3 regions of the Methylobacterium sp. CM6241 genome follow, and region 2 is predicted to be linked to each of the others. Evidence: predicted binding sites of a transcription regulator. Region 2 holds the regulator's gene; each other region holds the start of a gene.
The links. Region 2 encodes LexA, which represses DNA repair genes until DNA is damaged. Its sites were predicted from a motif close to TGTTCNNNNTGTGTTCNG; they were not measured.
Positions count from the first base shown of each region.

Region 1: ruvC (crossover junction endodeoxyribonuclease RuvC) is a predicted target of LexA. The motif match lies at 5,066-5,083, and genes of this name have one in related genera.
Region 3: uvrA (excinuclease ABC subunit UvrA) is a predicted target of LexA. The motif match lies at 1,983-2,000, and genes of this name have one in related genera.

Region 1 is NZ_CM139246.1:173,337-183,342, forward strand. Features, by position in the region: gene ACYQR9_RS00830 (manganese catalase family protein) at 1-631, shown strand, start outside; gene bfr (bacterioferritin) at 731-1,228, opposite strand; gene ACYQR9_RS00840 ((2Fe-2S)-binding protein) at 1,290-1,571, opposite strand; gene ACYQR9_RS00845 (hypothetical protein) at 1,892-2,881, opposite strand; gene ruvA (Holliday junction branch migration protein RuvA) at 3,054-3,671, opposite strand; gene ACYQR9_RS00855 (YceI family protein) at 3,750-4,367, shown strand; gene ruvC (crossover junction endodeoxyribonuclease RuvC) at 4,425-4,991, opposite strand; gene ACYQR9_RS00865 (YebC/PmpR family DNA-binding transcriptional regulator) at 5,674-6,420, opposite strand; gene ACYQR9_RS00870 (HAD-IA family hydrolase) at 6,700-7,449, opposite strand; gene rpe (ribulose-phosphate 3-epimerase) at 7,443-8,117, opposite strand; gene ACYQR9_RS00880 (phosphoribulokinase) at 8,191-9,051, opposite strand; gene ACYQR9_RS00885 (class 1 fructose-bisphosphatase) at 9,086-10,006, opposite strand, start outside.
Region 2 is NZ_CM139246.1:2,271,495-2,281,500, forward strand. Features, by position in the region: gene murI (glutamate racemase) at 49-927, shown strand; gene rpsD (30S ribosomal protein S4) at 1,132-1,749, shown strand; gene gltA (citrate synthase) at 2,000-3,289, opposite strand; gene gltX (glutamate--tRNA ligase) at 3,519-4,946, opposite strand; gene ACYQR9_RS10540 (ComEC/Rec2 family competence protein) at 5,125-7,395, shown strand; gene lexA (transcriptional repressor LexA) at 7,389-8,126, opposite strand; gene ACYQR9_RS10550 (GntR family transcriptional regulator) at 8,493-9,185, opposite strand; gene oxc (oxalyl-CoA decarboxylase) at 9,973-10,006, shown strand, end outside.
Region 3 is NZ_CM139246.1:4,191,160-4,201,165, forward strand. Features, by position in the region: gene ACYQR9_RS19625 (PAS domain S-box protein) at 1-1,789, shown strand, start outside; gene uvrA (excinuclease ABC subunit UvrA) at 2,192-5,194, shown strand; gene ACYQR9_RS19635 (hypothetical protein) at 5,202-5,504, opposite strand; gene ACYQR9_RS19640 (transporter) at 5,680-6,651, shown strand; gene ACYQR9_RS19645 (fasciclin domain-containing protein) at 6,974-7,546, shown strand; gene hflX (GTPase HflX) at 7,664-9,073, opposite strand; gene ACYQR9_RS19655 (hypothetical protein) at 9,446-10,006, shown strand, end outside.

The sequences.
Region 1 (10,006 bases), 2.1 Mb from region 2:
CGCCGTCGCCCTCAACTTGGAGACAGCTCCGACCAAGCTGCAGGAAGCGGGCGTGAAGGATGCCGTGGTCGGCGCCGTGATGAATGGCGAGAATCCGCGCCATGTGGTGGAAGGCATGCTCCACCGCCACATCCTCTCCACCGGCATGGCTGCCTTCCCGGCCAATTGCGACGGCGTTCCCTTCGACATGTCCCACATCTACGCGAGCGGAAACCTCGCGGCGGACATGTATTGCAATGTCGCCGCCGAGACGACGGGACGAACCCTCGCCGTGCGCCTCATGACCGCGACGAACGATCCGGGCATGCGCGACATGTGGAGCTTCCTCATCGCGCGCGACACGATGCACCAGCAGCAATGGCTCGCCGTCATCGAGGATATGGGCGGCATGGAAGCGAACCTTCCGATCCCCAACAGCTTCCCGCAGAGCGAGGAGAGCCAGAAGCACAGCTACAGCTTCTTCGTCTCCACCGCCGACGATTCGCCTCTCCCCGAAGGACGCTGGACCAGCGGCCCGTCTCTCGACGGAAAGGGCACGTTCAACGTGGTCAAGAACGCCCCCATGGGCGAAGAGCCGGTTCTTGGTCCGGCACGCCCGGATAGTGGCGCCCAGACGCAGCAGATGTCCTGAATGCAAAAAAGGCCCGCCCCATTCCGGGCCGGGCCTTTCCTTCATCGTCCCACGAAAGCCCTCGGAATGCCGCCTGCATTCCGGGGTGTTGGTGTGATGTCAGTCCTTTTCGGGAGCGATCGCCTCGAGGCCGCCGATATGCTTCTGGGCGTAGAGCGGCAGGCCGATCTGAGCGATCAGGGTCTGCTGGGTCTCGAGGAAATCGATATGACCCTCCTCGTCGGCGGCCAGCTCCTCGAACAGGATCTTCGACACGCGGTCGTTGATCGAATCGCAATACTGCGCGGCTTCGAGATAAAGCGCGCGGGCCTCGGTCTCGGCCGCGAGATCAGAAGCAATGATCTCTTCGATATTTTGGCCGATCCGCAGCGGATCAAGCTCCTGCAGGTTCGGAAACCCATCGAGGAACAGGATCCGGTCGATGAACCGGTCGGCATGGTTCATCTCTTCGATCGATTCCTTGCGCCAGAACTTGGCGAGGTCGATGTAGCCCCAGTCGTTCAGCATCCGGAAATGGAGCCAGTACTGGCTCACGGCCGTCAGCTCGCTGCGGAGACCTCGATTGAGGTACTCGACGACCTTCACATCACCCTTCATAACACTCACTCCCGTTCAGCTTCTCAAGCATGAAGGGGAGCGTGGAGCCTCGCACAGGCCCTCAGGCGGCGATCCCCTCCTCCGCAGTTTGGAATTGAACCAAACTACAAGCGCTGGCGCAACCCGTTCCGCACGCATGGCCGGCTTCCGCCACGGCGTCTTGCAGAGCACCCTGCAGGGCCGCCTGCATGATTGAGCGGATCGTCCGGGCGCAGCGACCGCATTTCGGGCTGCAACCGAGACAGGCCTGGACCTGTGCCGGCGTGCGCGGACAATCAGGCCCATCCTTGAGGCAGGCGCGGACGGCGCCGTCGGACAACACGTTACAGGAACAGACGATCATGACAGCTCGCTGGACGGGATGAGAGGCTTCGATCGACCACGAAAGAATCGTGCGCGAGGCAGATTCCCCGTTTCGTGCATCGACTTGAGCGCCTCTTTAGAACTCTTAAAATCTACTGCATTCTCAATAACTTAACTGGCATGGGATTTTTGCGCAAGGCGCGCGGACCTGCCTGCGACGACAGGAGCCAGCCCCGTGGGCGTGCAACACCGTCTCTGGGGCGCAGTCTCTCGGGTCGAAGTCGGGCAGGTCACACAGCCGTGGCCATCGGTACCGCGACCGTCCTCGCGGCAGCGATATCCTGGCGGGGACGAACCCGCTCAGAAGACGTGGAACGCGACGCCGGCGAGGAAGCTCTTCTCTTCCGTACCCTTCAGGGTCGCCGTTTCGAGATTGCCGAACTTGTTCAGCCAGTACTGGAAGCCGATGAACACATCGACGCGGTTGGGCTGGTCGTAGACGAGCTTGCCGAGGTCGAGCACCAGATTGGTGCGGGAGACGAATTCGAGCCCCGTCTCTCGATTGAAGGCGAAGATCGCTGGATTACGGACACCGCGCCCCTTGGGCAGGACAATGTTGTTGATGCCGGTGACGCTGAGCGGCAGGCCGGTGAAGGCCAGCGGGAAACTATAGGCGATCTCGATCTCGGGGACGGTATCGTAGCTGATGTCCCGGTTCGGATAGGGATTGAAGCCGTTGCGGTTCCACTCCTTGTAGGCATGGACCGAGGCGTTGAGAAAACCGGCCGGCACGTCGAAGGAAAAGTTAAGACCGCCGACGACATTGCGCTTGCGGGGGCCGAAGGCGGTATCCTTCGTGTTGGCGTCGAACCCGTAGGACAGGGAGATATCCTTGACGAGGCCGGGCACCACGAACGCCTTGGTCCCGGTGAGCGCGTTGAGGCTGAGTGTGCCGCGGTAGAGGCCGTAGACTTCCGTCGCACCTTCATCGCGAAGCAGGAACCCGCCAGGCGCGTTGGTAGTACCGGCTCGCTCCTGCGTTCCGGATTTCAGGATGTCGAGCGAGAACAGATTGGTGCCGTAGGCCCAGGCATTGGCATGCGCGACATTGAAGATCTGTTTGGGGATACCGCGCGAGCGGAACGACCCGTCGGCGTCCCGCACCCGTATACCCGGCTCGGCGGCGGGGAACTGGTAGTGATAGCTCACCTGGGTATCGGTAAAGAGAAAGAACGTCGAAGGCGCATCCGGAACGGGTGGCTGCGCGCCGGCCGGATCGGCTGCCAGCGCCGGTGCCACTGCCGCGCAGGAGACCAGCGCGGTCGCCAGGAATGTCCAGAAGCCCGTCATATTCAATCCCGGAGCGCGGTCCGCCCAGTCGGGGCTCCGGTCGATAGCGGATTAGACAGTTTACCGGAAGGACGAAAGCTGGTTCTCCCGTGGGACGATGGGCAACTATGTAGCATAAACCGTTAAAACAGGCGTCGAGCCGGACGCGGATTTGCACCTTGGACCATCCGATTCACCGGGCGAGTTCGCGCAGGCCAAGGCGGATAAGGGTCTTGGCTTCGGCGCCCTCACCGGCTCCCTTCATCGCGGCGGCGATGGCGGCGGAGGCCTGGACCGGGGCGTAACCGAGATTGACCAGGGCCGAGATGGCATCGGCGGCGGGCTGAGGCGCGGTTCGATCCTCCACCGCTCCGGAGAGGGCCAGGACGGCGGGGTCGATCGGCGCGAAGGCGGGGGCCTTGTCCTTCAATTCGGCGGTGAGGCGGGCTGCGAGGCGCGGCCCGACCCCGGGCGCGCGGGCGATGGCGGTCTTGTCACCCATGGCGATGGCGGTGGCGAGAGCCTCCGGCTCCAGCACGGAGAGCAAGCCTAGCGCCACCTTTGAGCCGACCCCCTGCACGGTCTGAAGCAGGCGGAACCATTCGCGCTCGGCATCGGAGCGGAAACCATAGAGCCGGATCATGTCCTCGCGGACATGGGTCTCGATGGCGAGGGAAGCGGCCTCGCCCGCGCCCGGCATCCGCTGCAAGGTCCGGGCGGAACAATGCACCACGTAGCCGACCCCCTGCACGTCGAGGATCACGAAATCCTCTCCGTAGGAATCCACCACACCCTTCAGCTTGCCGATCATGCATCATCTCGTCATCAGAGACAGGGTCTTATCAGGGACCGGCCCTCCTGTCCGACCAGCCATAGAGAAAGTGACCGCATGATGCGCACGCGCCTCCTCGCCCTCCTGCTTCTGGCCTCGCCCTGCGCCTATGCGCAGGAGACGCCACCTGATGCCGGTCCGTCGCGCGACCCGACCCAGGTCAAGCCCGGCACCTACGTGCTCGATCCGGCACACGGCAAGATCACCTGGTCGGTGATTCATCTCGGCTACTCGACCTATTATGGGCAGATCACCGATGTGGCGGCCAAGGCCGTTCTCGATCCGAAGGAGCCGGCAAAGAGCCAGCTCAGCGTCACCATCGGCATGGCCAGCATCAACGGCCTTAACGATGCCTTGAACAAGCATCTCCAGGCCCCCGAGTTCTTCGACACGGCCAAGTTCCCCACCGCCACCTACACGGCGACCCTGGTGGAGCCCACCAGCCCGACCACGGCGCGGATCACCGGCACCCTTACCCTGAAAGGTGTGACGAAACCCGTCTCCTTCGACGCCACGTTCAACCAAGCCGGCACCAACCCCGTCGACAAGCGCTACACCGTGGGCTTCGATGGCTGGGCCGTGATCAAGCGTTCGGATTTCGGTGTCTCGGCCTTCGTGCCGGCAGTGAGCGACGAGGTGAGCCTGCGCCTGGAGGGCGAGTTCAAGGCCCAGTAAACCCGCCCAGGACGTAAAGCCCCCTCTCCCCGCGCCCAGCGCCGGGAGAGGACATGCTCACCTCTTCGCCAGAGCCGCCGCGATCCGTGCGGCGGCAAGCCCGCTCACCCCGGCGACGGGAGCGTGGAGCTTCTTCAGCGCATGCGCACCGCGATGATTGGCATGGGTGACGGCGATGGCGAGGGCATCGGCGGCATCCGCCGTCTTGAACTCGGCCTTGGGCATCAGAAACTTCACCATCGCCTGGATCTGCACCTTCTCGGCATGGCCCGAGCCGCAGACGGTCTTCTTCACCAGGTTGGCGGCGTATTCGGAGACCGGCAGACCCGCCAGAGCCGGCACCAGCAGGGCGATAGCGCGGGCATGGCCGAGCTTCAGCGTCGCCTGCGCGTCCTTGTTGACGAAGGTCTCCTCCACGGCGACCTCGTCGGGCGAGAAACCCGACACGACGCGGGTGATGCCCTCGTGCAATTCCCGCAGGCGCAGGGCGAGAGGTAGGTCCCCATCCGACGTCACCACGCCGCAATCGACATAGGTCAGCTTCGTCCCGACGACGGAGATGAGACCCCAGCCGGTCCGGCGCAGGCCGGGATCGATGCCGAGGATGCGGACGGAGCCGGTCATGCGCTCAAAACCAGAGGTGACAAAATCATGGGTTGGACAGGTCCGGGCGCGAGCGCCGCGCCGATCTGAGCGTTAAGGACATATCGTGAACGAAGTCTTGTGCCAAGGCATGGGCGATGGCATGGGCGATGGCATGGGCAAGACATTGTCGCCCTCGTCGCCTGAGCTGGCGGGAAACGATCCTATCCATGGGGGGACGGCGCCACAGCGTCGTGGTCACCGCCGTCCCACCGGATCTCGTCGCCCGTCTCTACGTCTCCAGCGCGTAGCTCGTCGCGGATACCGGCGACGCGCACATAAGCTCCGGTGCCACGAGTCCGGCGTATCCGAAAGATCAGAATTCCGATGGCGGATATCGAAACTTGCCGGCGGAGCTCCGACTGATTCCTGAGCATCTGGCTCTGGCTAATCCTGCCGATCGCCGGGCACGGAGCTCAGTTCAGCGGGAACGTTCCGACAGGGCCGATCCTGGCGGCAACCGTTCTGGCGGGACTCGGAACGCTGACGCGCTGGCGTTGGTCAACCGCTTCCTCGACACCGTAAAAGCAGCCTGATCCTGGCTCCGCTCGAACGAAGCGGATGCCGGATCAGCCGAGCACGCGCGGCACCGGACCGAATCCCGGATCCGCCATCACGAAGGGGACTATCGGATCTGGAATGATCGCTTGTGGCTCCGGGCCGCTCACCCTTCGAGCTTGGCGACCAGAGCGTCGGAGAGAGCGAAATTGACGTAGACGTTCTGGACGTCGTCCTGGTCTTCGATGACTTCGACGAGGCGGATCAGCTTCTCGCCGGTCTCGTCGTCGACCTCGATGGTGTTCTGGGCCTTCCAGATCAGGGCCGTGCGGCGCGGCTCGCCGAAGCGGGCCTCCAGGGCCTTGGAGACCTCGCCGTAGGAATCCTGGGCGCAGGTGATCTCGTGGCCGTCCTCGGAGGAGCGCACGTCGTCGGCGCCCGCCTCGATGGCAGCCTCGAGCATCGTGTCGGCATCCGCCACCTTGGCGTCGAACTCCACCACGCCGACATGGTCGAACATGAAGGAGACGGCGCCGGTCTCGGCCAAGCTGCCGCCGGACTTTGTGAAGGCCGAGCGCACGTCGGAGGCGGTACGGTTGCGGTTGTCGGTCTGCGCCTCGACGATGAGGGCAGCGCCCCCCGGGCCGTAGCCCTCGTAGCGGATCTCGTCGTAGCTTTCGGCGTCGGCGCCCGAGGCCTTCTTGATCGCGCGCTCGATATTGTCCTTGGGCACGTTCTCGGCCCGTGCCGCGATGATGGCGGCGCGCAGGCGCGCATTCATCGCCGGGTCGGGCATGCCGAGCTTGGCCGCAACCGTGATCTCGCGGGCGAGCTTGCCGAAGATCTTGGAACGGACCGCATCGACGCGGCCCTTACGGTGCATGATGTTCTTGAACTGGGAATGGCCGGCCATAGCGTGACCTTGGGTCGTGTCAGAGGTGGAGCGGAAGTGCGCGCGCGCGTCACCGCAGCGGGGTTGGGCCGGGTTATAGGCCGGGTCCGCTCATCGAGGCAACGCGGTGAGGGCCCCGGCGTTGATGCGGCAGGGGAGTTTCTCTCCTCGCAACGGGGACAGAAGCGATGGCAGACGAAGGAAACGGCGGCGCGGTGCGGCCCTGCTGGCGCCTCGCCTTTACCGCCTGCCTCGGCATCGTTGCGGGCTCGACTTTGTTTCCGCGGCCCGCGAAAGGGGTCACCCCGCGTGCCGGGCGTGCCAGTCCTTCAACGCCGCGAGAGTGACGACGTCGCCGGGCCATGCCGATCCGGCGAGATGGCTATGCGGCGCCTCCCTCTCGCCGAGATCGGAGACGGCCGAGAACGCGCCCTCCAGGCTGTGACCACCGGTATAGAGGCTGCGCGTGGCGATGACCGGCAGGCCGGCATCCAGGGCAGAGCGGATGCCAGGGGCGGAATCCTCGAAGGCAATGGCCTCGCCCGGCTCGACTCCGAGGCGCTTCAGGGCGAGCACGAACACGTCTGGATGGGGTTTCTTGCGCTCGGCCTCGTCGCCGCAGGCGATGGCGTCGAACGGATTGCCCTCGGGGAAATTCACGGCAATCAAGGTATCGATATTGGGCCTGCTCGTGGTGCTGGCCACCGCGAGACGTAGGCCCGCGCGTTTCGCCTCCTCGACCAGGCGCGCAATGCCAGGGCGCAGGGCGAGCGCCCCCTGCGTGACGAGATCGCCATAGATCCTGGTCTTGCGGTCGTGGATCTCGCTCATCTGGACGCGACGCTGCGCATCCGGCTCGCCATGCTCGGTCCGCACGTAATGCGCGAGCCTCTCCTTCCCGCCCATGACGGTGAGAAGGTCGGCATAGGCCTCCGGCGACCAGTTCCAGTCGAGCCCCAGTTCGGCGAAGGCTCGGTTGAATGCCTGTCGGTGCAGGTCCTCGGTCTCGGCGAGTGTCCCGTCGACGTCGAAGATCAGCGCCTTCAGCATGCGACGGTGCCGCTGGCGCCCGCCCGGATGGCGGCGATGCGCCCGGCATAGCCGGCGGGCCCGCCCTTGAATACGGCACTGCCGGCCACGAACGCGTTGGCTCCGGCGGCAGCGGCGAGGCCCACATTCTCGGGCGTGATGCCGCCATCCACCTCGATATCGATGTCGCGTCCGGCGCTCATCGCCTTGATCCGGGCGATGGTCTCGAGCGTCGAAGGGATGAAACTCTGCCCTCCGAACCCTGGATTCACCGTCATCACCAGGACGAGGTCAACCATGTCGATCAAGGGTTCGATGGCGCTCGCAGGGGTGCCCGGATTCAGCGCGATTCCGGCGCGCTTTCCGAGGTTCAGAATAGTCTGGAGCGAGCGGTGAATGTGCGGGCCGGCCTCCACATGGACCGAAATCGCATCCGCTCCCGCCTCGGCGAACGCCGCGAGATACGGGTCGGCCGGCGCGATCATCAGATGAACGTCGAACACCTTGTCGCTGTGGGGCCGGAGCGCTTTCACCACATCGGGCCCGAAGGTGATGTTGGGCACGAAATGCCCGTCCATCACGTCGAGATGAATCCAGTCCGCCCCCGCCTCGGACACCGCGCGAACCTCCTTGCCAAGGGCGGCGAAGTCAGCCGAGAGGATTGACGGGGAGATGATGGGGCCGGTCATGCGGGTCGTCATTCGGACTATCTCGTTCACTCTGTCGGTCCGGCAAGAGCATGAGCCCGGACGTTCGGCGGTCTCAGGCAAGCCGGCGCTTGCGCTCCACCAATTGCATGATGATCGGCGTGAGGATGAGTTGCATGGCGATATCGAGCTTTCCGCCCGGGATCACAATGGAATTGGCGCGGCTCATGAAGGAGCCCTGGATCATCGATATCAGGTAGGAGAAATCGATGCCCTTCGGGTCCTTGAAGCGGATGACCACCATCGATTCGTCGGCGGTGGGGATCCAGCGGGCGATGAACGGGTTCGACGTGTCGACCGTGGGCACGCGCTGGAAGTTGATGTCCGTCCAAGTGAATTGCGGGCAGATCGTCTGCACGTAATCGGGCATGCGCCGCAGGATGACGTCGGTGACCGCCTCGGTGGAATAACCGCGGAACGAGCGGTCCCGGTGCAGCTTCTGAATCCATTCGAGGTTGATCACCGGCACTACACCGATTTTGAGATCGGCGTAGCGGGCCATGTCAACATTGTCGTCGACCACGCAACCGTGGAGTCCCTCGTAAAACAGCAGATCTGAACCCGGCTGGAAATCCTCCCAGGGGGTAAACGTGCCGGGCTCCGCACCATACGCCTGAGCGTCGGCGGCGTCGTGGACGTAATGACGCGTCCGCCCGATGCCTGATTCGCCATAGGTGCGGAACACCTCCTCCAGCTCGGGGAGAAGATTGGCGCGTGGCGCGAAATGGCTGAGCGTCGGCTCCTCCGCCATCGCCTTGCGCATGGCATTGCGATCGAGGGCGTGGAAAGCGTCGCCCTCGATATAGACGGCACTGACATCCTCGCGGCGGAAGATCTGCTCGAACGTGTTGCGTACGGATGTCGTGCCGGCCCCGGACGAGCCGGTCACCGAGATGATGGGGTGACGCGCCGACATGAACGATGCCCGACCGGTTCCAGTCTCTGCCCTGTCAGCCGCGCATCAGGCCGCGCTGGCCGAACAGGGGTGAACGGCCGGCAGCGGGATTGCGGCCGCCGTAGTACTTCGCGACGCAGGCGACTTCCTCGGTCGATCCGAAGACCAAGGGCACGCGCTCGTGAATGCCGGTGGCGCTGATGTCGAGGATGCGGTTGGCACCGTCCGTGGCGGAGGCTCCGGCCTGTTCCATCAGCATCGCGATGGGAGCTGCCTCATAGAGGAGGCGCAGACGACCCTGGGCATAGCCCTTCCGGTTGTCGCCTGGATACAGGAACACTCCGCCGCGGATGAGAACCCTCTGGGCGTCCGCTACCAGCGAGCCGAGCCAGCGCATGTTGAAGTTCTTGTCGAGGGGGCCGTCAGCGCCGGCCAGACAATCCTGGATATAGGCCTTGACCGGCGTGTCCCAATGACGGGCATTCGAGGCGTTGATTGCGTATTCCTTGGCTGTCGCCACGACTTCGATCCGCGGGCTGGTAAGGCGGAATACGCGCTCGGCCCGATCGAGGGTGTAGATTTGCGTGCCGAAGCCCAGGGTAACGACAAGGGACGTCGCCGGGCCGTAGGTGACGAAGCCGGCGGCGAGCTGTGCCGTGCCGGGTGTCGTGAAGGAACTGGCCGGATTATCCGGGGTGGCGGCGACCGGACGGATGCCGAAGATCGACCCAACCGCCATGTTGACGCCGATGTTGGAAGAGCCGTCCAAGGGATCGATCGCGACGGCAAGGGGGGCGCCCGCGTTCAGGAGCATGATCCCCTCCGCCTCCTCCGAGGCAACCTCCGCCACCGGCGCACCGCGCAGAGCCTCGGTGAAACGCTCGTGGGCGAGGACGTCGAGGGCCTTCTGAACGTCGCCGTCGCTATTCTGCTCGCCTTGCGCAGCGAGATCGCCACCGCCCAGGGCGCCGCGACC
Region 2 (10,006 bases):
GTCGCCCGACACTCTGCCATCCACGCACTGTGTCCAGGCAAGGCTCGTATGCGGATCGATCTGATGGCGGGAGCGATGACAGCGGCCCTGGTTGCCGAAAGCCGGCCGACCCCGACGATCCTCGTCTTCGATTCGGGGCTCGGCGGCCTGACGGTTCTCGAACAGGTCCGGCGGGCCCGCCCCGACGCGCGTTACGTCTATGCGGCGGACGATGCGGCTTTTCCCTATGGCCGCCTCTCGGAGACCATCCTCGTCGCCCGCGTCACGACGGTGATGGAGCGACTGATCGCGCGCCACGCGCCCGACCTCATCGTCATCGCGTGCAACACCGCATCGACCCTCGTGCTTCCCGCTCTTCGGGCAGGTTTCTCCACCCCCTTCGTGGGCGTCGTGCCACCGATCAAGCCAGCGGCGGAAGCGACGCGTTCACGCAGGATCACTCTTCTGGCGACGCCGGGGACGGTTGCGCGGCCCTACACCCACGACCTGATCGAGACCTATGCGGGCGATTGCGTGGTCACGCTCGTCGGATCGCCGAATCTAGCGGCCTATGCCGAGGCCGAACTTGCGGGTCATCCTGTCGACGACGCGCTGCTCGCCGCCGAAATCGCACCCTGCTTCGTCGAGGGAGAGGATGGTCGGCGCACGGATGTGGTCTGCCTCGCCTGCACCCATTATCCGCTGCTGCTCGCGCGGTTCCAGCGCCTTGCCCCATGGGAAGTGAGCTGGATCGACCCGGCGCCGGCCATCGCCCGCCGGGTGACACAGCTTCTCGGTCCATCCCGTCGTAAGCCCCTGGACGACATCCCCCCGGGACTCACGGCCTTCACCAGCGGTGTGGGCATCACGGCCTCCCTCCGTCGCTCTCTCGACGCAAGAGGTGTCGGCGACGTCGCCGTGGAGATGATGCCGCTCGCCTTGCAATAGATGTGTTGCCGCCTCGGCATTGACCCTCGGGCATCTCTCGCTTATGCAGCGCAGAGTTACGGGGCTCCGAGAGGGGCCCCGCAGCTTTTTCAAGCGCACCCGTGAGCGGCAATGTCCGCTCTGTCGTTCCGCTTCGGCCCCGGGCCGCTTCGGAAAGAGGAGGGCGCGTTCCTCGACCAATCTCACTCGCTGAGAGGAACCGCGATGTCAAAACGTATTCAGGCGAAGCACAAGCTCGATCGCCGTATGGGCCAGAACATCTGGGGCCGCCCGAAGAGCCCCGTCAATCGCCGCGAATACGGCCCCGGCCAGCATGGCCAGCGCCGCAAGGGCAAGATGTCCGACTTCGGCACGCAGCTTCGCGCCAAGCAGAAGCTCAAGGGCTACTACGCCAACATCACCGAGAAGCAGTTCCGGCGTTACTACGCCGAGGCGATCCGCCTGCGCGGCGATTCGAGCGAGAACCTGATCGGCCTGCTGGAGCGTCGTCTCGACGCGGTCGTGTACCGCGCCAAGTTCGTGCCGACCCCGTTCGCTGCCCGTCAGTTCGTGAACCACGGCCACGTCAAGGTGAATGGCCGTCGCGTGAACATCGCCAGCTTCCTCGTGAAGCCGGGTGACGTGATCGAGGTGAAGGATTCCTCGAAGCAGCTCGAGATCGTCGTCGTGGCTTCGCAGCTCGCCGAGCGTGACGTGCCGGACTACATCGAGGTGGATCACTCCAAGATGACGGCTCGCGTCACCCGCGTGCCGAGCCTCACCGAGGTTCCCTACCCGGTCCAGATGGAACCGAACCTCGTGATCGAGTTCTATTCGCGCTGATCCCACCGGATCATCGCCGAGACGAAAAAAGGCCGCCCAAGAGGGCGGCCTTTTTGTTTGCCCGATCGATCGAAGATCGATCAGGCTTCGCTCTTCGGACGGCTCACGACGCGGGTAGGGGCACAAAAAAGGTGGGGTAGCCTGTCGGCCACCCCACCTTCATTCATTTCTTTATCCATAAGATCATGACCCTCCGTGACGTTCGCTTCGAAAGCGAGGTCGAATACGGCGGACAGCCTGAACGAAAGTATCAGCCGCGCTGGCCGATGGGCACGTATTCGCGCTTGTCCGGTCCGATATAAAGCTGGCGCGGACGGCCGATCTTCTGCGAGGGGTCCTCGATCATTTCGGCCCACTGAGCGATCCACCCGGTGGTGCGAGCCAGGGCGAAGAGCACCGTGAACATCGAGGTCGGGAATCCCATCGCCTTGAGGGTGATGCCGGAATAGAAATCGATGTTCGGGTAGAGCTTCTTCTCGATGAAGTACTCGTCCTTCAGGGCGATCTGCTCGAGCTGCACGGCGACTTCGAGCAGCGGATCGTCCTTGATGCCGAGTTGGCTGAGCACCTCATGCGTGGTCTTCTGCATGATGCGGGCGCGCGGATCGTAGTTCTTGTAGACGCGGTGACCGAAGCCCATGAGCCGGAACGGGTCGTTCTTGTCCTTGGCCTTGGCGACGTATTTCGCGACGTTGTCGGGCGTTCCGATCTCTTCCAGCATCTTGAGCGCTGCTTCGTTGGCGCCGCCATGCGCGGGGCCCCACAGGCAAGCGATGCCGGCGGCGATACAGGCGAAGGGGTTGGCGCCCGAGGAACCGGCCAGACGAACGGTGGAGGTCGAGGCGTTCTGCTCGTGATCGGCGTGGAGGATGAAGATCCGGTCCAGCGCGCGCGCATAGATCGGGTTGACGACGAACTCTTCGCACGGCACCGCGAAGCACATCCGCAGGAAGTTCGAGGTATAATCGAGGTCGTTCTTCGGATAGACGAACGGCTGACCGATGGAATACTTGTAGGCCATCGCTGCGAGCGTCGGCATCTTAGCGATCATGCGCAAGCTGGCGATCATCCGCTGCTTGTCGTCCGAGATGTCGGTCGAGTCGTGATAGAAGGCCGAGAGCGCGCCAACGCAGGCCACCATGATCGCCATCGGGTGGGCGTCGCGGCGGAACCCCTGGAAGAAGCGGTTCATCTGGTCATGCACCATGGTGTGGCGCGTGACCCGGTAGTCGAAATCCGCCTTCTGGGCGGGCGTCGGCAATTCGCCGAACAGCATCAGGTAGCACGTCTCGAGGAAGTCGCCCTGTTCGGCGATCTGCTCGATCGGGTAGCCGCGATAGAGGAGCACGCCGGCATCGCCGTCGATATAGGTGATCTTCGATTCGCAGGACGCGGTGGAAGTAAATCCCGGATCGAAGGTGAACATGCCGGTTTTGGCGTGAAGCTTGCCGATGTCGATGACGTCAGGTCCGATCGTACCCGTCTTGATCGGAAGCTCGACTTGGTTGTCGCCCACGGAGATCGTGCTGGAGGCGCTCATGGAGACGTGGACCCTTTCTTGGCAGAAGGCAGACCTTGGCAGAGGGGAGCGCCGGTCCGCATGGCGACACCCACCACTTCGGCCCGGAGCGCACGGGCAGACCTATGCTGCAAGTGCTCACACATCTATCGGGTTAGCGGATCGGCCCACCGCCTTCAACCGATCCCCCTCTCCACGCTATCCCTGAAGCGAAAACCGGGCCGATCTGTCACCGGTTCGATGCATGCGATCAGGCGGACGCCCCCTGATCGGCCAAGCGGCCCAGACATTCATCCCGTCCGAGTACGGCCATTACGTCGAAAACCGGGGGTGAGGTCGCGCGCCCGGTCAGCGCGGCCCGCAGGGGCTGCGCGATCAGGCCGAGTTTGAGTGCGTTCTCCTCCGCGAACCGGCGCACGGCCCCTTCCGTGGAGGCCGCGTTCCATTCCGGAAGGTCGCCGAGAGCCGGCAGGATCGCGGCGAGGCGCTGGCGGGCCTCTTCGCTCAGCAGTGTCTTCGCTTTGTCATCGAGATTGAGCGGCCGGGAGGCGGTGAGGTAATAGGCGCTGTCGAGAAGCTCGACCAGAGTCTTGGCGCGCTCCTTCAGGCCGGGCATCGCCGCCCGCAGCTTGTCACGGAGCTCGGGGGATAGGGTCGTGGGTAATCCGCGGTCGGCGGCGAGGGCCGGCAGGATCGTCTCGATCGCATCGATCAGTACGGCATCCTCCGCGCCGCGGATGTAGAGCCCATTGAGGTTCTCGAGCTTGGCGAAGTCGAAACGGGCAGCGGAGCGTCCGATCGACTTGAGATCGAAGGCAGCGATCATCTCCTCCGTCGAGAACACCTCCTGGTCGCCATGGCTCCAGCCGAGGCGGACGAGGTAGTTGCGCAAGGCGGCGGGCAGGTAGCCGAGGTCGCGATAAGCATCGACCCCGAGCGCGCCGTGGCGCTTCGAGAGCTTGGCGCCGTCAGCACCGTGGATGAGCGGGATATGGGCCATGATGGGTGCGGACCAACCGAGCGCATCATAGATCTGGCCCTGCCGTGCGGCGTTCGTGAGGTGGTCGTCGCCACGGATCACATGGGTGACGCCCATGTCGTGATCGTCGACGACGACCGCGAGCATGTAGGTCGGATTGCCGTCGGAACGGAGGAGGACGAGGTCGTCGAGATCCTTGTTGGCCCAGGTTACGCGGCCCTGAACCTGATCCTCCACCACCGTCTCGCCCTCGGATGGGGCGCGCAGGCGGATGACCGGCTTCACGCCCGCCGGTGCCTCCGAAGGATCGCGGTCGCGCCAACGCCCGTCATAGCGCATGGGACGTCCCTCGGCCCGCGCGGCTTCGCGCATGGCGGTAAGTTCGTCCGGCGTCGCGTAGCAATGATAGGCGTTGCCCGAAGCGAGCAGGCTTTCCGCTATCTCGCGGTGCCGCGCGGCGCGGGCGAACTGGTAGACGACGTCCCCATCCCAATCGAGCCCGAGCCAGCGGAGCCCGTCGAGAATCGCATCGATGGCGCCCTGGGTCGAGCGCTCCCGATCGGTATCCTCGATGCGCAGCAGCATTCTGCCGCCGAAATGACGGGCATAAAGCCAGTTGAAGAGCGCCGTGCGCGCTCCCCCGATATGCAGGTACCCCGTAGGGGAGGGGGCAAAGCGCGTAACGACGGGTGACGACATCGGGCGGTTAAACTTGTGCGTGAAGTGAGAGGGCGGATCGACCGGCCCGGATCGGCGCATGTAGCATGCGTTTTCGATGACGTTAAGAAAGCGTGGCGCCGAGTCGCGAAACGGGGACGATTTCGCGCGGGCGGCATCTCTCGCGCTTCGTGAGCCGTGAGGAGAGACGCAGCCGGAGATGGCGCAGGCCAGTGCGCGAGCCACGGGTGCGACGGGTGCCGCCTTGGCCTCGTCACGCTCACCCGCGATCCTGATCGGCGCGATTAGACGCTGGATCGTCGACGGGCTGGTTCAGGAATCCGAACAGAGGCGCCTGTTTCCCTGGCTTGCCGTCACGTTCGGTTTTGGCATCCTCGTCTGTTTCACCGCCACGGATGGTCAGCCGGCGCTGGCAGCACCCCTCCTCGTCGCGTCCGCACTCTCTGCCCTCGCACTTCGCCTCGGTTCGAGGCCCGTGGCCTTGGCATTGGTTCTCGGACTTGCCGCAGCCTTCCTGGGCTTCGCAGCCGCCACCTTGCGGATGCAGGTCGTAGCGGCACCCGTCCTGGCCCGGACGACGATTGCCCCGCTCACCGGATTGGTGGAAGCCCTCGACGAACGGGAAGTCGGCGCCCGCCTGATCGTTCTCGTGGAAAGTTTCGGCAACCTCCCGCCGGATCGCCGGCCCACGCGGGTCCGCGTTTCCTACAAGAAGGCCCTTGCGCTGAAGCCCGGCGATTTCATTTCGGCGACGGCACGGCTCCTGCCGCCGCCCGACGCGGCCCGCCCCGGCGGATATGATTTCGCCCGGGATGCCTATTTTCGCGGGATCGGTGCCGTCGGTTCCCTGGTAGGCAAGATCGACGTCAAGCCTCCGCCCAGGCCTTTGCCGCGCTCCGTAGCGCTGGCAGCCGCCGTAGACGACGCCCGCAACGCGCTGACCCGGCGCATCACCGACGCCAATGGCGGGCAGGCCGGCGCGGTGGCCGCCGCCCTCGTAACGGGCAAGCGCGGCCTCATCAATGCCGAGACCAACGAGGTTCTGCGTGCGGCGGGAATCTACCACGTCGTCTCGATTTCCGGCCTCCACATGGTGCTCGCAGCTGGCGTCGTGTTCTGGCTCGTCCGCGCGCTGCTCGCCCTCGTTCCGGGGCTCGCCCTGGTTTGGCCGATCAAGAAGATCGCCGCCGGTTTCGCCATGGTGGGTGTCACGGCCTATTGCGTCTTCTCGGGCTGGGATATCGCTGCCGAACGCTCGCTCATCATGACGTTGGTGATGCTCGGCGCGATCCTGGTAGATCGCCCGGCTTTGAGCATGCGAAACCTCGCGCTCGCTGCCCTCATCGCCCTCGCGCGAGAGCCGGACGGGATTCTCGGCCCGAGCTTTCAGATGTCCTTCGGCGCGGTAGCCGGCCTCATCGCTTGCGCCGGTGCGCTCAATCGCTGGATGCCGCCACGCGAAGGTGCGGGCCTCTTGGCCCGAACCTGGCGGTTTCTGGCTGTCGCGATCCTTGGCACGCTGGCGACGACCTTGATCGCCCAGATCGCCACGGCGCCCTTCGCAACCTATCACTTCCAGACCGTCCAGCCCTTCGGCATCGTCGGCAATGCCCTGACCTTGCCCCTCGTCTCCCTGGCGGTGATGCCGGCGGCGGTTCTTGGGATCCTCGCCTATCCCTTCGCACTGGACCAGCCGGTCTGGTGGGCGATGGGGCTCGCCGTACGCGGGATGCTCACGATCTCCGGCTGGATCAGCGGGTTCGGACACGCCACCCTCGTCGTCCCGGCCTATGGCAGCACGGCACTCTGCCTGCTTGCTCTCGCCCTGCTCCTGCTGGCACTTCCCGTCTCGAGCTTACGCTGGATCGGCCTTGCTCCGGCCGCTCTCGGTGTCGTGCTCGCTACCATGCCGCCGCGTTACGACGTCTACATCGACCGTGAGGGTGGCGGTGCAGCCTTCCGCGACGGGGACGGCCGATTGAGCATTCTCGGCAGCCCGCCGGCCTTCGTCCTCGAACAATGGCTCAAGGCGGATGGCGATTCGCGGAAGGTCGCCGCCGTCGCAGCCTCGCCGAGAAGCCGATGCGATACCGTCGGATGCGTCGTCGAGTTAGGGCCGGGTCGGATCGTCGCCCTCGTCAAGGACAAGCGGGCCTTCGCGGAGGATTGCGAACGGGCGAGTGTGATCATCGCCCGCCGGGACGCTCCCAAAGACTGCAGGGCCGGCTTCGTCATCGATCGCGCATACCTGGCTCTACGCGGCGCCACCGCCATCCGTTACGGCCCCGAAGGACCGCAGGTCACGTCCGCCCACCAACCTCATTCTCGTCCGCCATGGCGGCGGGCGGTCGCCGTCGTCACGCCGTCCCCTTCGCCTCCGAAGGAATCGGGACCAAGTCCGAAACCCATAGAACCCGAGGGCGACGACGGCGATCCGTCATCCGAAACGCAGTCGGACGGGCTTCAGTAACGACGGACCAGGCTGACGAGTCGCCCCTGGATCTGAACACGATCCGGACCCAGAACCCTCGTCTCGTAGGCTGGGTTTGCCGCTTCCAGAGCGATGGAGGAACCGCGGCGACGCAGGCGCTTCAATGTGGCCTCTTCATCGTCGATGAGGGCAACGATGATGTCGCCGGTATTCGCAGTGTCCTGCTTCTTGATCACGACAAGATCACCGTCGAGGATACCCGCTTCGATCATCGAATCGCCACGGACCTCCAGAGCGTAATGTTCGCCGCCGGCCAGGAAGTCCGGTGATAGCGTCACGGAATGGCTCTGGTTCTGTATGGCGGAGATCGGCGTGCCGGCCGCGATCCGTCCCATGACCGGGATCGTGATCGACCTGCCGCTCTCGTCCTGGGCCTGGGTCGTTGGCTGGCGCAGGGACGGCATCGCCTTGGACCGACCGCCTTCGACGACGCTCGGCGTGAAGCGGCGAACTTCACCGGCGGGAGCGGGCTTCGACGCCGGTGCACCGGTCAGGCTCTCAGGCATCCGGATCACTTCGATCGCCCTGGCGCGATTCGGCAAACGACGCAGAAATCCGCGCTCTTCGAGGGCCGTGATCAACCGGTGGATCCCCGACTTCGATTTGAGATCGAGGGCGTCCTTCATCTCGTCGAAGGAGGGCGGGACGCCACTCTCCTGCATCCGTTGTTGGATGAATTGGAGAAGATCCAGCTGCTTACGCGTCAACATACAGATCACTCTTCCACTGAAGCCAATGGCCGCGACTAACGCCGCTGAAACAAAACACGAACACGGTAAACGTTCCGCAAGTGTTCTGCAAGGGTTCCGTTAACCCGGTGGTAGAGTTTGTTCCTGACGCGCAATGTTCCGCTCAAGGCGCCTTACCGCGGGCCGGCTTGGCGTCCGCCGGTATCACCCGCCGGGCCCTTCAATCATCCGAAGGGGCTTCGTGCCGCGGGGGCTTACCCCGCCCCTTTATGGCGGGCCTTCGCGGTGTCCGGCGGAGCCGCGCGCCCAGTCCCCGCCGATGACTTTGTCGGTCACCGACGGCCGGGGAGCCATGCGATGTGGCGGGTACTCTGGCGGCAGCGTCGATCAGTCGAGATAGTCACCATATTTCTCGACATGGCTGGCTAGGCCGAGGCCGTGCTCGCGCACGAGGCGTTCCGCCAGATCTGCATCCCGCGCTTCCAATGCCTTGATGATCGCCACGTGTTCCTTGATCGAATTGGCCGCGCGTTCCCCCTGACGCAGCGCGGTGTTGCGAATACCGCGGACATGCATCAGCAGGTTGCTGGTGATGTCTTTGATCACGTCGCACTGGCCGAGCGAAATGATCTTCTGGTGGAAGCGAATGTTGGCTTCCGAATACTCGTCGAGATGATCCGACGGGCGCCCTTCATAGAATTCTGGAAAGTGCTCACGCAGGCAGTGAAGTTGTTCGTCGGTGGCCCGCTCGCAGGCGAGGCGCGCAGCCATGCTCTCCAAGGCAGACCAAGCCTGGATCATGCTGACAATTTCTTTCTTCGACTTCTTGATGACGAAGACACCGCGACGGGCCTCGAACCGCACGAAGCCTTCCTGCTCCAATACCGTCAGCGCTTCGCGCACAGGGGTGCGGCTCACGCCAAGGTTCAAGGACAGCTTTCGCTCATCCAGGCGAACCTCTTCACGCTGATTATAAATGTTCATGTTCGTGATTGCTTCTTTGAGCGCGTCATAAGCCAATGCACGCAAGCTTGAAGTCGCAACGATAGGCTTTACTTGAAATGTGTCGGTTTTAACCATTTTTCATGCCACCTAGAATAATTTAAACTCGCACACGCGGGCGAGCACACTTGGTGTGAAGCATGCCAAACTCGCGTTTGAAATACAAGGAATGCCTCGGCCCGCTCAAAGCTCTTAACATAAGCTGAGTGGCGCTTTCCTCGCTACGGGTCGAAGAGCAGACTTCCGATTACCATGAAGGAAGGAGTTGTATTCTTCCCGTGTCGACCGGCCATGCGAAGCCTCGCGTTCGAGCGATCCGATGCTGATCGGCACAATCGTGCAAATCCGTTTGACAGTTGGTATTTGGTATGCCACCAATTGCCTATCGGGTCGGAGGGCTTACAGCAGTTCTTGACCGTTAGATCGGGTCAAAGCGTCTTTTCAGTTCGAGGCAAGCGCGGGATCGCCAGCCGGCGAACGCCGCTCGACTGGCGGTAGGCATTATAAAACATGGTGATTTGGTTGTGTCCACCATCGACCCCATCAAGTCACCGCAAAGATTAAGCTGCGCGGAATACCCAAAGAGATCATAAATTTTTGGATTCCCGTTGAAGAAAATCCACGCCCCGTCGAGGGAGAATGAAACGTCACGCTGGCCGACTTCACTGCAACGCCAACTCCAAAGTCACTGCCAGGACGACGATCTAACGTCGAGGAATCCCGCGGTCTCCGAAGCCGCATCCCAATCGGGTTTGCGCCGCACGAGAGAACCAAATCCCGCGGCGGAAAAGTTCACGTCATCGGTTCGCCGACTTTGCGGACCGCCAATCAAAATAAAACGTCAAAGAACCAGGGAGAGAACACGATGTCAGCTTTGGCCCAGAGAATCGATGTCGACG
Region 3 (10,006 bases), 1.9 Mb from region 2:
CGATGTCGTCTGGGATTGGGACCTGCTGCGCGACGCCATCCTGTGGAACGAGGCGCTCGAGACGTCCTATGGCTGGCGGCCTGCCCATATCGGTCCCGGCTCCGACTGGTGGCTCGGCAACATCCATCCCGATGACCGCGCCATCGTCTCCGCCGGGCTGAATGCCTTCCTCGACGGAGGCTCGGACAGGTGGAGCTGCCAGTACCGTTTCCTCAAGGGAGACGGGGCCTATGCCGACGTGCTGGACCGCGGATATCTCGTCCGCGATGCTTTGGGCGCGCCGGTGCGGATGGTCGGCGCGATGCTCGACGTCACCGTCAGAAGCCAGTTGGAGGCACAATTCCGCGCGGTCTTCGAGGGTGCCAATATCGGGATCGTCCAGTTCGATCCCCGCAGCGTCCTGGCGCTCAGGGTCAACGCCAAGCTCTGCGAGATCTGGGGTGCGCCGGAATCCGAGATCGTCGGTCGCTCCCTCGCCCAATGGACCCCCGCCGAGGATGCGGATGCGCGCGACGACCTGCATCGCCGCCTCGCCACCGGCGAGACCCTGCAGGACCGGTTCGAGAAGCGCTACCGGAGACGCGACGGCCGGATCATCTGGGCGAGGGTGAACCTCGTCTCCCAGACCCTGGGTGACGCCGTTCACGCCATGGCGATGATCGAGGACATCACCGAGGAGAAACGCGCGGATGCCCGTCGCGAGGCGCTGATCAGCCTGGGCGACCGCCTGCGTGAATTGCGCTCGAACGCCGATGTCGTGGCCATGACGGCGGAGATCCTGGGCCGCGCCCTCGGGGCGACGCGGGCCGGCTACGGCATGGTCGACCTTCCGGCGGGGCTGGTGACGGTGGCGCATTCCTGGTCCTCGGACGGACAGACTTTTCCGAGCCGGACCCTGCGGCTCGAGGAATTTCCCGCGAGCATCGCCGGCCTGCGGCGCGGCGAGATCCTCGCGGTGGACGATCTCGCGACCTCCCCCGACCTCGATAGCGATGCGGAACTCTACATCGCGGAGGGTGTGCAGGCGGTGATCTCCGTCCCCCTGCTCCAGCGCGGCCGCCTCGTCGGCGTGCTCTATGCGACGGAGGCCTCGCCACGCTCCTGGACGCCGCACGAGATCGCCTTCGTCCGCGAGGTGGCGGAACGGGCCTGGAGCAGCCTGATCCGGATCGAGGCGGACGAGCAGCAGCGGATTCTCAACCGCGAACTCAGCCACCGCATGAAGAACACCCTCGCGATGGTTCAGGCGATCGCCTCGCAGAGTCTGCGCAACGTCACCGATGTGGAAGCGGCCAAGCATGCCTTGGCCGCGCGCCTGATCGCCCTCGGGAATGCCCACGACATCCTGCTGACCGGAGAGCGCGAGAGCGCCGCCATCTCGACGATCCTGCAGAGCGCCCTGTCCCTTCACGACGACCAGCAGCCGGGGCGGTTCGATCTGTCGGGGCCCGAGATCGTCATCGGCTCCAAGGCGGCCCTGTCGCTCGCCCTGATGATGCACGAACTCGCCACCAATGCCGCCAAATACGGCGCCCTTTCCAGGCCGGACGGCCGCGTCGTCGTGGAATGGCGGGTGGTCGCGGTGGGAGACGACGACACGATCCACCTCGTCTGGTCCGAGCATGGCGGGCCACCCGTGAGCCCCCCGACGCGGAAGGGCTTCGGCTCACGGCTCATCGAACGCGGGCTCGCCGGCGCCGTCGGCGGCGAGGTCTCCCTCGCCTACGAGCCCGATGGGCTGATCTGCCGGGTCGTCGCGCCCCTCGGCGGGTTTCAGACGAGCGTCTAGGGCGTTCTGCGCCGAAGTGGTTGCCGGTTCGGCGAGCAGGAGCGCGACAAACGAAGGCCTGGAAATGCGTGCCGACCCACCGCGGTCGGGTGCCGCTCCAGCAGAGGAGCGTGTCCCACTTCCATGGTGCGTTCGGTCGCGAGAGCTTGGCGAGCGTCCGCCCGAGCGCAGAATTCAGCGCCGATATTGTAGCTGTACGCTTTTTGTTCTAGCTGGGTGGCGGATATGCGTGGCGTGCGTCTTGCCCGCCCGGCCCGTGCGCCCGACATGGCGACCGGTGGCGGGACCGTTGTCTTCGACCTCGCCGCATGACGTCCCGGAGACGATCCCCGCGCGTCGTCGCCGATCCTCCTTTCCGCCAAGTCCTTCCTTTCCGCCAAGTCCTGCCGCCGAAGAGACCCAATGGCCAAAGCAAAAGCCGCCGCCAAGACACCACGGGGCCTGAAGAGCCAAGCGGCGCAGGCACAGGAAGAGAGCGTCGAGGCGCGGATCGAGAAGCTGTTCGAGGGTAGCCCCGACCGTCGCGTCATCGCCGTCCGGGGCGCGCGCGAGCACAACCTCAAGAACATCGATCTCACGATTCCGCGCGACAAGCTCGTGGTCTTCACCGGCCTCTCGGGGTCCGGCAAGTCGTCGCTCGCCTTCGATACGATCTATGCGGAAGGCCAGCGCCGCTACGTCGAATCGCTCTCGGCCTATGCCCGTCAGTTCCTCGAGATGATGTCGAAACCCGATGTCGATCAGATCGACGGGCTCTCGCCGGCCATCTCCATCGAGCAGAAGACGACGTCGAAGAACCCGCGCTCCACTGTGGGGACCGTCACCGAGATCTACGATTACATGCGCCTGCTCTGGGCGCGGGTCGGCATCCCCTACTCGCCCGCCACCGGCCTGCCGATCGAGAGCCAGACCGTGAGCCAGATGGTCGACCGGGTACTGGCCCTGCCGGAGAAGAGCCGGCTCTATCTCCTCGCCCCCGTGGTTCGGGGCCGGAAGGGCGAGTACCGCAAAGAGATCGCCGAGTTCCAGAAGAAGGGCTTCCAGCGTCTTCGCATCGACGGCGAATACTACCCGATCGACGATGCGCCGAAGCTCGACAAGAAGCTCAAGCACGATATCGACGTGGTGGTGGACCGGCTGGTGGTCCGCGCCGACATTGCCGCGCGTCTCGCCGATTCCTTCGAGACCGCCCTGGAACTGGCCGACGGCATCGCGCTGATCGAATTCGCCGATCCGGCCGAGGGCGAGACCATCACCTTCTCGTCGCGTTTCGCCTGCCCGGTCTCCGGGTTCACGATCGCCGAAATCGAGCCGCGCCTGTTCTCGTTCAACAACCCGTTCGGCGCCTGCCCGACCTGCGGCGGCATCGGCCACGAGATGCGGATCGACCCCGAACTGGTCATCTCCGACGTCAAGCTCAGCCTCAAGCGCGGTGCCGTCGGCCCCTGGGCGAAATCGACCTCGCCCTACTACGGCCAGACCCTGGACGCCCTGGCGGGGCATTACGGTTTCAAGACCACGTCGCCCTGGTCGGACTTGCCCGAGACGGCGCACAAGGTCATCCTCTACGGCTCCGGCCGCGAGTCGATCCGCTTTGCCTATAACGACGGCATGCGCGCTTACGAGGTGAACAAGCCGTTCGAGGGCGTCATCCCGAACCTGGAGCGGCGCTACAAGGAGACCGAGAGCGACGCCTCGCGCGAGGACATCGCCCGGTTCATGAGCGAGACCCCTTGCGCCTCCTGCGGCGGCAAGCGCCTCAAGATCGAGGCTTTGGCGGTGAAGGTCGCCATGCAGGATATCGGCGACGTCACCGCGCTCTCCGTACGCGAGGCGCATCGCTGGTTCTCGGAACTGTCGGAGAAGCTGACGCCGAAGCAGAACGAAATCGCCTTCCGCATCCTGAAGGAGATCCGCGACCGTCTGACCTTCCTGGTCGATGTCGGCCTCGACTACCTGACCCTGGCGCGCGGCTCGGGCTCGCTCTCGGGTGGCGAGAGCCAGCGCATCCGCCTCGCCTCGCAGATCGGCTCCGGCCTCACGGGGGTGCTCTACGTCCTCGACGAGCCCTCCATCGGCCTGCACCAGCGCGATAACGAGCGCTTGCTCGGCACGCTGAAGCGCCTGCGCGACCTCGGCAATTCCGTCATCGTCGTCGAACACGACGAGGATGCGATCCTCCAGGCCGATTACGTCGTCGATGTCGGCCCCGGTGCCGGGATCCATGGCGGGCAGATCATCGCGCAGGGCACCCCCGAGGAGGTGCTGAAGAACCCCGCCTCGCTCACCGCCAAATACCTGACGGGCGAGATGAGCGTGCGGGTGCCCACAGCCCGGCGCAAGACGAAGAAGGGCAAGCTCACCCTCGTCGGCGCGCGGGGCAACAACCTGAAGGATGTGAGCGTCGAGATTCCGCTCGGGACCTTCACCTGCGTCTCGGGCGTCTCGGGCGGCGGCAAGTCCACCCTCATCATCGACACGCTCTACAAGGCGGTCGCCAAATCCCTGAACGGCGCGATGGAGCACCCCGCCCCGTTCGAGCGTCTCGACGGGCTGGAGAATCTCGACAAGGTCATCGATATCGACCAGTCGCCGATCGGGCGCACGCCGCGCTCCAACCCGGCGACCTATACCGGCGCCTTCACCCCGATCCGCGACTGGTTCGCCGGATTGCCGGAGGCGAAGGCGCGCGGCTACCAGGCCGGCCGCTTCTCCTTCAACGTGAAGGGCGGGCGCTGCGAGGCCTGCTCGGGCGATGGCGTCATCAAGATCGAGATGCACTTCCTGCCGGACGTCTACGTCACCTGCGACGTGTGCAAGGGCCGCCGCTACGACCGCGAGACCCTGGAGGTGAAGTACCGCAACCATTCCATCGCAGATGTCCTCGACATGACCGTCGAGGAGGCGGCCGACCTGTTCAAGGCCGTACCGACGATCCGCGAGAAGATGGAGACCCTGGCGCGGGTCGGCCTCGGCTACGTCAAGGTCGGCCAGCAGGCGACAACCCTGTCGGGCGGCGAGGCGCAGCGGGTGAAGCTATCGAAGGAGCTCTCCAAACGGGCCACCGGCCGCACCCTCTACATCCTCGACGAGCCGACCACGGGCCTTCACTTCCACGATGTCGCCAAGCTCATGGAGGTGCTCCACGAACTCGTGGACCAGGGCAACACCGTCGTGGTGATCGAGCACAACCTCGAAGTCATCAAGACCGCCGACTGGGTCATCGACATGGGTCCCGAGGGTGGCGATGGCGGCGGAATCGTCGTGGCCGAAGGGACACCGGAGCAGATCGCCAAATCGAAGGCGAGCCATACCGGCCGGTTCCTGCGCGACGTGCTGGCCCGCCGGCCGCTCGCCGAGGCGACCGCCGGCGTGGTTGCGAAGGGCCGTAGCGCGGCGGAATAGGCAGTCTTCACGCGCCGGCCGAGCGTGATTCGTTCGGCGCGGGGAACCGGGGCTCTGTTGCGGCGCACAGGCTGCCTGCGATCAGGAATTGCGATGCGCAAACCGCCTCCCGCGTTTGCGCAATCGTCCCGTTGATACGGTCGCTCGCAACAGCTTGATGGCCCAGCGTTATTTTGCCGATGCGTTGCTCAATGCGACGCCATGCCCAAGGCAATTCTGCCGAGAAAGTTAACAAAACCTTGCGCTGCAGCGCGCCCAAATTGCGGCTTTTCCGCAACGGTGGATTTGGAACTGCCTCGATCCGAAGCATTGGACTGTCATTCCGATCCGACCTGTAGAATAGTTCTCAGCGTTGAGACACGAATTCGGGCCGCAAGGGGGGCCCTACGCACAAAAAGCCAGGAAGCCGCAAGAATGCGGCGCTCGGCAAGATGGTGCGTAGGTCTGCGCGGCGAGTGCCTGAAATCCTTGGGAAGGACTAGAAAATGACGAAGAACTGGCTCGCCACTGGCGCACTCGCGCTGACCATGGGCATGACCGCCTCGGCTTCCTACGCACAGACCACGACGATCCCCGGCGAGCAGGTCGGCCTCGCCACCGGCGCGCCGCTTCCCGAGGGCATCTACGCCCTGAACACCTTCGTCTACCAGTCGCGTGACAACTCGGCTCTGGACGTCGGGATCAACATCCCCGTGCTGGTCTGGTCGACCCCGCTGGTTCCGCTCGGCGGCCGCATCGAGCTCCTCGTCGCTCCCCCGACCGTGTTCGCCTTCGGCAACCGTGGCGGCTCGACCGGCCTGCGCGATCTCTCGATCAACGTCGGCACCTTCGTCGGCGGCATCTGGGCCTTCGATCTCGGCAACAACTTCGGCGTCAGCTTGCTCGGCGGTGTCTACCTGAACGAGCTCAATGGCGACCGCGGCGTTCTCGTCCAGAACAATGGTGTCGTTGCCTCCACGGCAGTGCTGCCCCAGCTCTCGTCGAACACCTACCGCTTCGGTGTCGCCGGCAGCTACACCGGCGATGGCTACAACCTGACCGCCAACCTGACCGCCAACATCTACGACTCGCCGTCCTCCTTCGGCGGTGGCCGTGACCCCAACCGGGCTGGCTTCTCTACCGTTTACTCTCTCTCCGACTCCCTCAACCTCGACCTGACCGCGACCAAGAAGTTCGGCAAGTTCGAGATCGGCGCCATTGCCTACGGCACCGTCAACTTCGACACCGGCGCCAAGGCTGGCGGCATCATCAACGCCGCCCTCAACGATCGTGGCCGGTTCCTGATGGGTGGCCTCGTCGGCTACGACTTCGGCTTCGCCACCGCGCAGGTCTACGTCGCCCGCACCGTCGCGACCACCAGCTTCGACAGCACCGAGATCTCAGGCCGCCTGATCGTGCCGCTGTACTCGCCGACCCCGGTCGCCGCTGCTCCGGCCCCGATCATCCGCAAGTACTGATCTCGAACTCAGTGGCGAGGGTTGTCCTCGCCGCTGCTCGGATCACGAAAGCCCGTCCGACCTCCTGGTCGGACGGGCTTTTGCTTTGGAGCAGGTGCTCGCTTCCCGCCGTATCTGGAGTTGCGCCCGACCACGTTGGGTCGGGGCACATCTCCAGGTCTTTGTTCTGCCGCGTTCTTTTTCGCCGAACCGGCATCCACTTCGGCGGAGAGCGCTATAGCGCGACCACGACTTTCTGCAGCTTTCCCGAAACTTTCCTCTTCCGGGCTCCGTAACGAGCGATGACCCCCTCCGAAGGGGTATGACTCAAGAGGAACGCTCCATGACCAACGCCCGTCGCCCCGTGGCCTCCACCTTCGCCGCCGTCGCCCTCGCCTTCACCATGGGCGCCGCGTTCCCGGTGGCCGCCCTCGCCAAGAACCCGATGGTCGGCGGCGCTCCGATGTATGCGTCGAAGACCATCGTCGAGAACGCGGTGAACTCGAAGGATCACACCACCCTCGTCGCCGCCGTGAAGGCCGCCGGCCTCGTCGAGACCCTCTCGGGTCCTGGCCCCTTCACCGTCTTCGCGCCCACCGATGCCGCCTTCGCCAAGCTGCCGGCCGGCACCGTCGAGACCCTGGTGAAGCCCGAGAACAAGGCGACGCTGACCGCGATCCTGACCTACCACGTCGTGCCCGGCACCCTGACCGCCAAGGACCTCATGAAGATCGCCAAGGATGGCGGCGGCGAGGGCCAGATCAAGACCGTACAGGGCGCGCCGCTCGTGGTTCAGACCAAGGGCAAGGCTGTGTTTCTCACGGATGCGAAGGGCAACACCGCCAAGGTGACCATCGCCAACGTGATGCAGTCGAACGGCGTGATCCACGTCATCAACAGCGTGCTGCAGCCGTAAGACGTTTCTTCAGACCCGAAACTGACTCCCTCCCCCGGCTCGACGAGAGCCGGGGTTTTTTATCGAGTCCGCTCGCGCCGAAACGTCCCGATCGGGACGCGAGTACTGAATGACCGGCTACTCTGCCCGGCTCAGCTTGCGTGCACTGGCGAAGCGGTTGAGGAAGCGCGGCTCTTTCTCGGGTGCCACGCGGATGGCCAAGTGGATCGTGCCCGCCTCCTCGGCGCGCCGGTCGAGGACCTCGGCATTCTCGTACAGCCAGTTGAGCGCTGCCCCATCCTCCGGCGCCAGGGTCACGGCGAAGGTGGAACGACGCTTGGCGATCCGCGCCTCGATCCGGCCGGACAGGGCCGCCAGACCCTCGCCGGTGAGGGCCGAGACCAGGATCGGCACGTCGCTGTCCCGGTCGTTGCGCCCCTGGGCGCTGAGGTTGAGGAGGCGTGTCCGCTCCGAATCGTCGAGCAGGTCGGCCTTGTTCCAGACCTCGATGATTCGCTCGGCCGTCGTCTCGATGCCGAGTTCCCGCAGGACATCGCCGACATCCTCCGCCTGCGCTTCCGAATCGACGTGGCTGACATCGCGGACATGGAGCAGGATATCGGCTTCGATGACGTCCTCCAGCGTGGCGCGGAAGGCGGCGATGAGGGCGGTGGGCAGTTCCGAGATGAAGCCTACCGTGTCCGAGAGGATCACCGTCTCGCCATGCGGCAGCTTCGTCGCGCGCGCGGTCGGGTCGAGGGTGGCGAACAGCATGTCCTTGGCCATCACTTCGGCCTTGGTCAGCGCATTGAACAGGGTCGATTTGCCGGCATTGGTGTAGCCGACGAGGGCGACGATCGGATACGGCACCCGCGCGCGGCTCTCCCGGTGGAGACCGCGCGTGCGCGTGACGCTGTCGAGCTCGCGCTCGATCTTCGTCATCCGCTCCTGGATCATCCGGCGATCGGCCTCGATCTGCGTCTCGCCGGGGCCGCCGAGGAAGCCGAAGCCGCCGCGCTGCCGTTCCAAGTGGGTCCAGGACCGTACGAGCCGGCTCCGCTGATAGGCCAGGTGGGCATGCTCGACCTGTAGCGTGCCCTCGCGGGTCGAGGCACGACGGCCGAAAATTTCGAGGATCAGGCCGGTGCGGTCGATGACCTTGCAGCCGAACGCCTTTTCCAGGTTGCGCTGCTGCACCGGCGAGAGTGCGCAATCCATCACGACGAGCCCGATCTCCTCGGCCTTGATCCGCCCGGCCAGTTCCTCGACGCGGCCCTTGCCGAGATAGGTCGAGGGGCGGATGCGGGAGACGGGCGCGATGATCGCTTCGGTGACGTCCAGTTCGATGGCCACGGCGAGACCCGCCGCCTCGTCGATCCGCGCCTCGCTGGAACGCATCGGCTCCTGAGTCTGGCTGCCGTTCCTCGAGAGAGAAGTACGGGTAAGATACGGCCCCACGACGAGCGTATGGGTTGCTGCCGCGATGTCTCCCTCGGGGGCGGCCATCGCCTGCAGCCGTGCCTCTCCGGGAAGCATAGGTTCGCTCATGAAGTTCCCTTGCCCATCGGGCTTAGAGCGCTCTCCGCCGACGGGGATGCCGGGTCGGCGAAAAAAGCGCGGATCTCGTGTCTCTCACAAAACTCCCGCTGCGCCATCCTGCTCGGAGGAGAAGCACTCACTCATCGCGAGTGTCATGAGATCTACTCATATGGGGGAGCCTGGGCTCCATTGACAGTGTCCGGGCGGGGCGCGGGAATGCCGGCTCGTCGCCCACGGAACCTCAAGGGCGGCGCCATCCGATCCGTGGGCAAATATCAATGTAGGGGCATGTATAAGGATCGCATTAATCGGATCGTAAGGGCTAACGCGGCTTATCGACCGGCCTGAGGCAGGCCTGTCAATATTACCGAAGGTTAGCATATGAAAACTATTTCTCTTTTGGCGGCCGTGGCGTTGTCGATCCTCGGCACCGCAGCGCAGGCCCAGCCTGTTCCGGATGCGAAGTCCGATACCAAGATCGCCATGCCGGCCGCGAACTGGCTGTTCGTCCAGACCGCCGATTCCGTGACGTTCGAGGGCAACACCCTGACGCTCAAGGGTGTCGCGCCGCAGACCCTGATGTTCACCGACCGGCCCGAGCGCATGACCGGCGACGCGGCCACGGCGAAGTTCGTCGACTATTGGACCTCCGGAAAGAGCGACTTCCAGAAGGACCCGCCGAACGCGACATTGTCGGTGGATGTCAACGGCGAGGCACAGCTCTCCGTCGTGGAACTCACGGATCCGAAGCTCAACGGCGACACCCTCACCTACACCGTCAAGGTTCTCGGCGATAAGCCGCCCGTTTCGGGCAAGAGCGCGAGCCTCTTCATCGACTGGTGGTACGGACCCGGCTGGGGCCCGCGTCATTTCTGGCATCCCGGCCCATGGGGCGCCTATGGCGGCGGCGCCTGCTGGCGCGGTCCGTATGGCGGCCTGCAT